Regions from separate parts of the Sporosarcina sp. P18a genome, predicted to be linked through region 1. Evidence: riboswitches for the same ligand, from Rfam matches in the RefSeq annotation. Region 1 holds a riboswitch; each other region holds the start of a gene.
The links. Region 1 has a riboswitch for S-adenosylmethionine ahead of CSV75_RS12990 (methionine ABC transporter ATP-binding protein). Riboswitches for the same ligand answer to the same signal wherever they lie in the genome.
Positions count from the first base shown of each region.

Region 1 (2,194 bases):
GAAAAAGCGCTGGAACGTCTCAGCGCTTTTTTACACGCTAGGAGGAAACAGGATGGACCCGAAAGTTCTCATTGTAGAAGGCGGTTCGGATCGTAAGCGGCTAGTACCGATCCTTGCAGAGCCTGTAGAGATTCTTTGTACGAATGGCACGATCAGTGCGTATCATATTGAAGAACTGCTTGAACCGTACGAGCAGCAAGATCTGTTCGTCTTTATGGATGCGGACGCCTCCGGTGAGTCCATTCGTAAGCTGTTCAAACAACTGTATCCAGAAGCGAGACATTTATACACGGATCGTCTCTACCGTCAAGTGGAAACGACTCCCGTTAAGCTATTGGCAAGCATTTTAGCTGCTGCTAATTTTAAAGTACATTCCAAGTATTTGGCAGGTGGACAACATGAATCATTGGACAATTGAAGACTGGCAACGCACACAGGCGGCAGAGCAAGTAGCCGCTTTTTATTTATATACACCAATGTGTGGAACGTGTGCAGTCGCTTCAAAAATGCTTACGGTGATCGAGACAATGCGCCCGCAACTACCGATTGGAAAGGCAGACTTGAATTATGTCCAGGAAATCGCAACTGAATATGAGGTGGAAAGTGTTCCTTGTTTACTCATTCACCGAAAAGGACAGCCTGTAGAAAAGATTTACGCCTTTCAATCCGTCCCGTATCTACTAGAGAAGCTCAGTTGACAATTGAAATAAAAGTATGGTATAAGTAGTTAATCAATTGAATACGTAACTCTTATAAAGAGCGGTGGAGGGAAGTGCCCTATGAAGCCCGGCAACCGTCACATATGTGAAATGGTGCCAATTCACTCAAAGCGTAATGCTTTGATAGATGAGAGAAATGGTAACGTACATAACTACATACGTTCGGCCTTTCTGCTTATCTGCAGGAAGGCTTTTTTAAACTAAAGCGGAGGATGCCGTTTAGCTCCGACAGGCGTTGGAGAGCTTAAAAGCAAGGCGCTTTTTGCCTTGATCTTAAGATCGAAACGACCCGAGGAGCTGGCATCTGAAGCTGGATGATACAAAAGCGGAAAGCGCCGTGCAGGCTCGACAGGCGTTGGAAGACTTACCACAAAGGCGCCTTTTGCCTTTTTGGTAAGTCTGTAACGTCCCGAGAGCCTAGTGCTTGTAGTATTCTAAAAAAACAGATTTAAAAGACTTAATAAGGTGGTGCGGAAAATGATTCAACTAACAAACGTTCATAAAAAGTTCCAATTGAACCGTTCAGAAATTGTCGCGGTAGATGACGTGACATTATCCATCAAAGAGGGAGAAATTTTCGGCGTCATCGGGTACAGTGGGGCAGGAAAAAGTACATTAATTCGACTATTGAACGGTCTTGAAACGCCTACGTCCGGCAGTATCATGATTCACGGACAAGAAATGACTTCATTACAAGGTGCTGGCCTTCGGAATGCGCGTCAGAAAATCAGCATGATCTTCCAGCACTTTAACTTACTGTGGTCTAGAACAGTAGAAGAGAATATCATGTTTCCTCTCGAAATTGCTGGCGTAAAGAAATCGGCACGTAAGCAAAAAGTGAAGGAATTGATTGATCTCGTTGGATTGACAGGTCGAGAACAGGCGTATCCATCGCAATTATCAGGTGGTCAGAAGCAACGTGTCGGCATTGCGCGCGCGCTTGCAAATGATCCTGAAGTCCTGCTCTGTGATGAAGCGACGTCCGCACTAGATCCAGAGACGACGAATGCGATTCTTGATTTACTAACAGATATTAATGAGCGTCTTGGACTAACGATTGTGTTGATTACGCATGAAATGCACGTCATCCGGAAGATCTGTCATCGCGTGGCGGTCATGGAAGCGGGGAAAGTCGTGGAAATGGGCAATGTACTAGATGTCTTCCAATCCCCACAAGCGGATATTACAAAGCGTTTCATTTCGCAAGTGACTGATAGTGCAGATACGGACGCAGCGATGGCACATTTACAGCAGGAATCGCCGCACGGCAAATTGATCAAGCTAGCTTTCATTGGCGACCGTACAGAGCAGCCGCTACTTGCTGAATTGATCCGTAAATTCCCCATCGATGTCAACATCGTGCAAGGAAATATTTCGACAACACGTGACGGCGCATACGGCACACTCGTCTTGCAACTAGTAGGGGACGTGGCGGTTATAGAGGAAGCAATTGCTTTCCTGGATGCCAATGAAGT
Region 1 is NZ_PDYQ01000005.1:52,889-55,082, reverse strand. It holds gene CSV75_RS13000 (toprim domain-containing protein) at 53-418, shown strand; gene CSV75_RS12995 (thioredoxin family protein) at 399-698, shown strand; SAM riboswitch class I at 748-853, shown strand; gene CSV75_RS12990 (methionine ABC transporter ATP-binding protein) at 1,197-2,194, shown strand, end outside.

Region 2 (2,194 bases), on a different contig from region 1:
AAAGGACACGACAATCAGCCGATCGATGAGATTACATTCAATCGCTTCATTGCTTCAAGTGCAGCCTTTATCGTCGGCTTGGCGGCTGGAATCGTCGGAGCTGGCGGCGCATTTATCATGGTACCGATTATGCTCGTGATACTAAAAATCCCCACACGCGTCACGATTGCTACATCCCTAGCAATTACGCTGTTGTCATCGGTGGGCTCGGCATCAGGCAAGCTCTTAACAGGGCAAGTACCCTATGGACCAGCTGTCGTTATGATTGTCGCTAGCATCATTGCCGCTCCGCTCGGTGTAAAAATGAGCCGAAAAGTAAACACCAAAGTACTACAAAGCATCCTAGCCGTACTTATCATGGCTTCCGCCGTGAAAATATGGTGGGACATATTCTAACCAATCACAATCGCCAGCACATCGTTCAATGAACATGTGCTGGTGATTTTTTGTGTGAAGTCATAAGTGGAACATCATTAAATGCACTTCGGCTCTTGTAGGTAGCTCCCGTTTAGTAAATGTGTAAATCATTATACGTCAAAATAATCAAGGACGTAAACTAGTTGATCGTAAGTGGAAGGCGACGAGTGCAATGATGTGCTCCTAACGCTGCGCTTTTACTCGCAAAAGCCGTTCTTCGTAACGGCTCTTCCCAGAGGATCAGCGTGTGTCTAGAGACCCTGTCAGGTGCCTTAATTTCTGCAAAGTACACAGAAATACGGCAAAGCGAACCCTTCGCTGTTCGCTTGGCTCAAGCCACGCCCTCGGGAAAGCGTTCGCCTGGAACGCAGATCAACGGTGCCTTCACTTTTCCTACTTTCATTGCAAGGTATTAAAATTAATATTAACTTCAAAACATTCAATTAAATTACCTTGCAATAGACTAGGAATAGCCGTATACTATTTTTCAACGATGGAAAACGAATAGACATACTCTTATCAAGAGAGGCGGAGGGATTAGGCCCTGTGATGCCCGGCAACCGGCGAAAGCAAAGGTGCTACTTCCTACAAACTTTCAATAGTTTGGAAGATAAGGGAGGAATGAGCGAAAGCAGAGCCCTCTTCTTATTATGGAAGATGGCTTTTTCTGTACTTAGCGAATCGTCCTCTTGTGTTTTTCTTGTCTAGTTCTAGGAGGAAGTTGTCCGAGGAATTTCGTTGTTCCATCAATACATAAAAAAGGGGAATGGTTATGACGAATTTACAGCCAGAAACGATATTATTACACGGAGGGCAAAAGCCGGATCCAGAAACAGGCTCACGTGCCTTACCGATTCATCGTACGACTTCTTATGTATTCAGAGACACGGAGCACGCACAAAACTTATTTGCCTTGAAAGAAGCCGGCAATATTTATACAAGAATTACGAACCCGACAGTAGCTGTCTTTGAAGAGCGTGTCGCGCAGTTAGAAGGTGGAACAGCTGCAGTGGCATTGTCTTCTGGAATGGCGGCCATTGCTTTTTCTATTATGAACATCGCTGAAGCGGGCGATGAAATCGTTGCAGCCAGCAATCTCTACGGTGGCACATATAACTTATTCGCCGTGACATTACCACGCTATGGCATCAACGTGAAGTTTGTTGACGCGTCCGATCCAAAGAACTTTGAAGCAGCTATTACGGATAAAACGAAAGCGTTGTTTGCAGAAACAATTGGTAACCCGAGTTTGCAAGTTCTTGACGTGGAAGCTGTTGCGAACATCGCACATGATAATGGCATTCCATTACTAGTAGATAATACATTCCCGTCTCCTTATGGATCAAATCCTATCGAGTACGGTGCAGATGTAGTGATCCACTCAGCGACGAAATGGATTGGCGGACACGGTACGACCATCGGTGGTGTAGCCGTGGATGCAGGGAAATTCGATTGGACACAAGGTAGATTCCCGGGCTTTACAGAGCCGGATGAATCCTATCATGGCTTACGTTACGGAATCGATACAGCTGCCGCGGCTTTCGCAACGAAACTGCGCGTGCAATTGCTAAGAGACTTCGGTCCATGTCTGTCACCAGATAGTGCATTTAACTTGTTGCAAGGTTTGGAAACCCTTCATTTACGCGTACCTCGTCACAATGAGAACGCACAAAAAGTCGCGGCATTCCTACAACAACACCCGGCAGTAGAATGGGTGACGTATACTGGTCTAGAGGATCATCCAACAGCGGAACTAGCAAATAAATATTTGAAAAAC
Region 2 is NZ_PDYQ01000004.1:90,154-92,347, forward strand. It holds gene CSV75_RS12025 (sulfite exporter TauE/SafE family protein) at 1-396, shown strand, start outside; SAM riboswitch class I at 931-1,034, shown strand; gene CSV75_RS12030 (O-acetylhomoserine aminocarboxypropyltransferase/cysteine synthase family protein) at 1,190-2,194, shown strand, end outside.
Region 2: another riboswitch for S-adenosylmethionine. It lies ahead of CSV75_RS12030 (O-acetylhomoserine aminocarboxypropyltransferase/cysteine synthase family protein); the one in region 1 lies ahead of CSV75_RS12990 (methionine ABC transporter ATP-binding protein).

Region 3 (2,194 bases), on a different contig from region 1:
ATAAATCCAAACGTCGGACTCAAGATCTGACCGAAGCCTCCTGAAAATTTAGCGAAGACTGGTGCTCCTGCTAGTCCTATTAACATATAGACGGTCATCGATAACGCACCTAGACGACTACCAAGTAATAGTCCTGATAAGATAGCGAAAAAAGTTTGTAATGTGATGGGTACTCCACCAACTACTAAAAACGGCACGAAGGATGTAATATTCGCTCCAATCATCATTAACGCTGCGAACATCCCGCTATATACAATAGTTAGTGCGCTGAATCTACTTCCCGGTCTTCTCTCTGCTGCTATTGTCATTACGACACCTCTTTTTAAATTGGTTACCTCATAAATAATATCGGTTAACCCATTACGTGTCAACAAAATTTATTTTTTGGTTAACTCATAAAAGCAGACAAAAAAAGACTGCAGCATACCGCTGACAGCCTACTTCTTCTCATCAATCTGTTCTTCCTTTTCTTTGCGAAACAAAACACTTGAGATTAAACCACTGAATATAGCAGCCCCAATTGTAATGTACACACGCATATCATAAGCAACCTCTTCGTAACTGTTACCTATCATAATCCAAGCAAGTGTACCTACAAGAACAGCGATTGGAAATGAGTATTTAAAGAAACGCATAATTTCTCACCTTTTCGAGTTATTTCATTAATTTTAGCATATATACCGCAATTTCTCTATGCACTAACTCCGCGCTTTGAACTTCACCAAACGTTCACTTGACGATATCCAACAAAGCCGCTATGATGTGGTTAGAATAATCTAAATAATTGAATAAGAAACATATCTTATCAAGAGAAGCCGAGGGACTGGCCCGTCGACGCTTCAGCAACCAGCCATTTAGGCAAGGTGCTACTTCCAGCAGTCTGTCAAATTGACACTCTGAAAAGATGAGAGGGAACTAGTCATTGAGATTACAAAGCCTTCTAATATACTTGAAGGCTTTTTTTGATTAAAAAAGGCTAAAGGGGAGATGGATTTATGTCATTGCTCGAGAAACTACAAACAAATGTCCTAACGGCAGATGGTGCAATGGGGACGATTTTATATTCTTACGGAATTGATTACTGTTATGAAGAACTAAATATAGAAAAGCCTGAAATTATAGAGCAAATTCACCAAGACTACATCTCAGCTGGTGCAGATATAATCCAGACTAACACTTACAGTGCGAACGCAATCAAATTAGCTCGCTACGGCTTAGAAAGTCATGTCACGGATTTCAATAAAGCAGCCATTCAAATTGCCAAACGCGCAGCGGCGCCTGGGGGGCAATTTGTACTTGGAACAATAGGCGGCTTGCGAGGTATACGTAAAAGCGATGCGACATTGGATGAAATTGAAAAAGTCGTACTTGAACAAGCCAATGCATTATTAACAGGTGATCCTGATGGTCTCCTATTGGAGACGTATTATGACTTTGAAGAGTTATCATCGGTAGTTACAACATTAAAGAAAATTACGGATGTTCCATTGATTGCACAAGTTTCTATGCATGATCCCGGTGTATTACAGAACGGACTTTCATTAAACGATGCACTTCATCAGCTCGAGTCTCTTGGAGCAGATATCGTAGGCGTTAACTGTCGATTAGGTCCTTACCACACGATTCAAGCATTCGATAATGTGACATTACCAGAGAAAGCATTTTTATCCGCATATCCAAACGCCAGTCTATTAGATGTAGAAGATGGACGTATTGTTTATGAATCAGAGGCAGAATACTTTGGACGCGCTGCTGTATTACTTCGTGATCAAGGCGTTCGATTGATTGGAGGATGTTGCGGGACAACACCTAAGCATATTAAAGCGGCGAAAACACAGTTAGCGCGACTGACACCTATCACGGAAAAGGTCGTACAACCGGCGAAACCTATCGTGATTCATGAAGCGGATCCGGCAAAACATCAACCTCTTCACGAAAAAGCGAAAACAGAGCGTACGGTAATTGTAGAACTAGATACACCGCGCCACTTGGAAACAGAAGATTATATCAAAGGTGCAAATTTGTTATATGACGCGGGAGTTGACGCTATAACAATGGCAGATAATTCACTTGCTTCTCCACGCATCAGCAACATGGCGATGGGCTCGATCGTCAAGATGCAACATAATATCCGCCCGCTTGTACATTTAACGTGTCGCGATCACAATCTCATTGGCTTACAATCACATTTGAT
Region 3 is NZ_PDYQ01000003.1:158,303-160,496, forward strand. It holds gene CSV75_RS10460 (biotin transporter BioY) at 1-308, opposite strand, end outside; gene CSV75_RS10465 (hypothetical protein) at 438-635, opposite strand; SAM riboswitch class I at 800-911, shown strand; gene CSV75_RS10470 (bifunctional homocysteine S-methyltransferase/methylenetetrahydrofolate reductase) at 996-2,194, shown strand, end outside.
Region 3: another riboswitch for S-adenosylmethionine. It lies ahead of CSV75_RS10470 (bifunctional homocysteine S-methyltransferase/methylenetetrahydrofolate reductase); the one in region 1 lies ahead of CSV75_RS12990 (methionine ABC transporter ATP-binding protein).

Region 4 (2,194 bases), on a different contig from region 1:
TCTTTCCCCGAGAATGCACCGCCACCATGACGGGCATATCCACCATACGTATCAACGATGATTTTACGTCCAGTCAATCCAGAGTCTCCTTGAGGGCCACCAACGACAAAGCTGCCAGTAGGATTAATGAAGTATTTAGTATGCTCGTCCAATAAGTTCTTTGGAACGACTGCATCAATAACAACATTCTTTATATCCTGCTCGATTTGCTCGAGTGTTGCTTCAGGGTGATGTTGTGTGGAAATAACGATTGTGTCAATTCGCACAGGATTATTATCTTGGTCATATTCTACCGTTACTTGTGTTTTACCGTCAGGACGTAAATAGGAAATAAGTTCTTCTTTACGAGCTTGTGCCAGGCGTTGTGCCAATTTATGAGACAGGCTGATTGGCAGAGGCATTAATTCTGGCGTTTCATTACATGCATATCCAAACATCAGGCCTTGGTCTCCTGCACCGATTGCCTCTAATTCTTCATCAGACATAGAGCCTTCACGTGCTTCGAGTGCCACATTGACACTTGCAGCGATTTCAGGTGATTGCTCATCAATGGATGTAAGTACAGCGGACGTTTCGTAATCGAAGCCGTATTTCGCACGAACATACCCAATTTCCTTAACAGTGTCGCGAACGACTTTTGGAATATCCACATACGTTGTCGTAGTGATTTCTCCCATTACCAATACGAGTCCAGTCGTTATACTCGTTTCACATGCCACACGCGCATTTGGATCTTCCGTTAGGATCGCATCTAAAATTGCATCTGAAATTTGGTCGCACATCTTGTCAGGATGGCCTTCTGTAACTGATTCTGATGTAAACAGTCGACGGTTTGTCATGTTATTTCCCCCTATATTAAGCATCATGATACGGTACTCTCATAAGTCCCTGGTAAAGTTCCACGCCTAGACGTCAAGCATATACCATAAGGATTCAGGGCTAGACAATATAAAAAGCCCTCCACTCATATTCAATCCATGAGTAAAAGGCAAAATTTCACGCGCAGCACCTTTCACTCTTATCGTCCAAGGAATTAAACCTTGCTTCAGGTTTGGCACCTTCGCGTTAGACTTACGTCTATTGCAGGTTGCCGGGTTTCACAGGGCCTGTACCCTCCACCAACTCGGGATAAGAGTATCCGTTCATGTCACATCGTATTAAAAAGTTTGGATTTTGTCAAATTATTTCTTCCAAATCACTTGAGTTTTCCATTAGTATAGATTAATATTCTTAATGTGTTATACTATTTACGAATTAGGATATTCTCAGTAAGATAAAAATAAATCGACTACGCAAAGGACGGTATGTAAACATGATATCTGCAAAAATTGATGATAGTTTAAAAAGTCTTCTTAGTGGAAGCAACGTGACGATCCAAGCGTCTGTGGCAGAACTAACGGAAAAAGCAGTGGCAAGAGGCGAAGCTAAACTTTCTGCTGACGGTGCAATCACTGCTCGTACAGGTAAATATACAGGACGCTCACCTAAGGACAAATTCATCGTTGAAGATGCAGTGTCTAAGGATAAAGTAGATTGGGGTAGCACAAACAGTCCGATTTCAGAGGAGATCTTTGATTCATTATACACAAAAGTCATCGAACATTTGAAGAAAAAAGACGAATTGTTTGTTTTTAAAGGATTTGCAGGAGCAGATAAAGACTCCCAATTGTCTATCCAGGTTATTAATGAATTAGCTTGGCAAAATCAGTTCGTTCACCAACTATTCATCCGTCCAACTGAAGAAGAATTGAAAGCACATGAATCGCAATTCACCATTTTGGCAGCCCCTTCATTTAAAGCGGATCCAAAAGTGGATGGCACAAACTCTGAAACATTCATCATTTTATCGCTTGAAAAGCGAATTGTCTTAATTGGTGGAACAGAGTACGCTGGGGAAATGAAGAAATCTATTTTCTCTGTTATGAACTACTTACTACCCGAGCAAGATATCCTATCCATGCACTGTTCAGCAAACGTTGGAGAAGAAGGCGATGTTGCTTTGTTCTTTGGTCTATCTGGAACAGGTAAAACTACGCTTTCGGCAGATGCTGACCGTAAACTTATTGGTGACGATGAGCACGGCTGGTCTGATAATGGCGTGTTTAACATTGAAGGTGGATGTTACGCAAAATGTATTAACCTTTCTGCTGAAAAAGAACCTGAAATTTTCGGAGCCATTCGTTTCGGTGCTGTT
Region 4 is NZ_PDYQ01000001.1:15,519-17,712, reverse strand. It holds gene metK (methionine adenosyltransferase) at 1-839, opposite strand, end outside; SAM riboswitch class I at 1,016-1,135, opposite strand; gene pckA (phosphoenolpyruvate carboxykinase (ATP)) at 1,313-2,194, shown strand, end outside.
Region 4: another riboswitch for S-adenosylmethionine. It lies ahead of metK (methionine adenosyltransferase); the one in region 1 lies ahead of CSV75_RS12990 (methionine ABC transporter ATP-binding protein).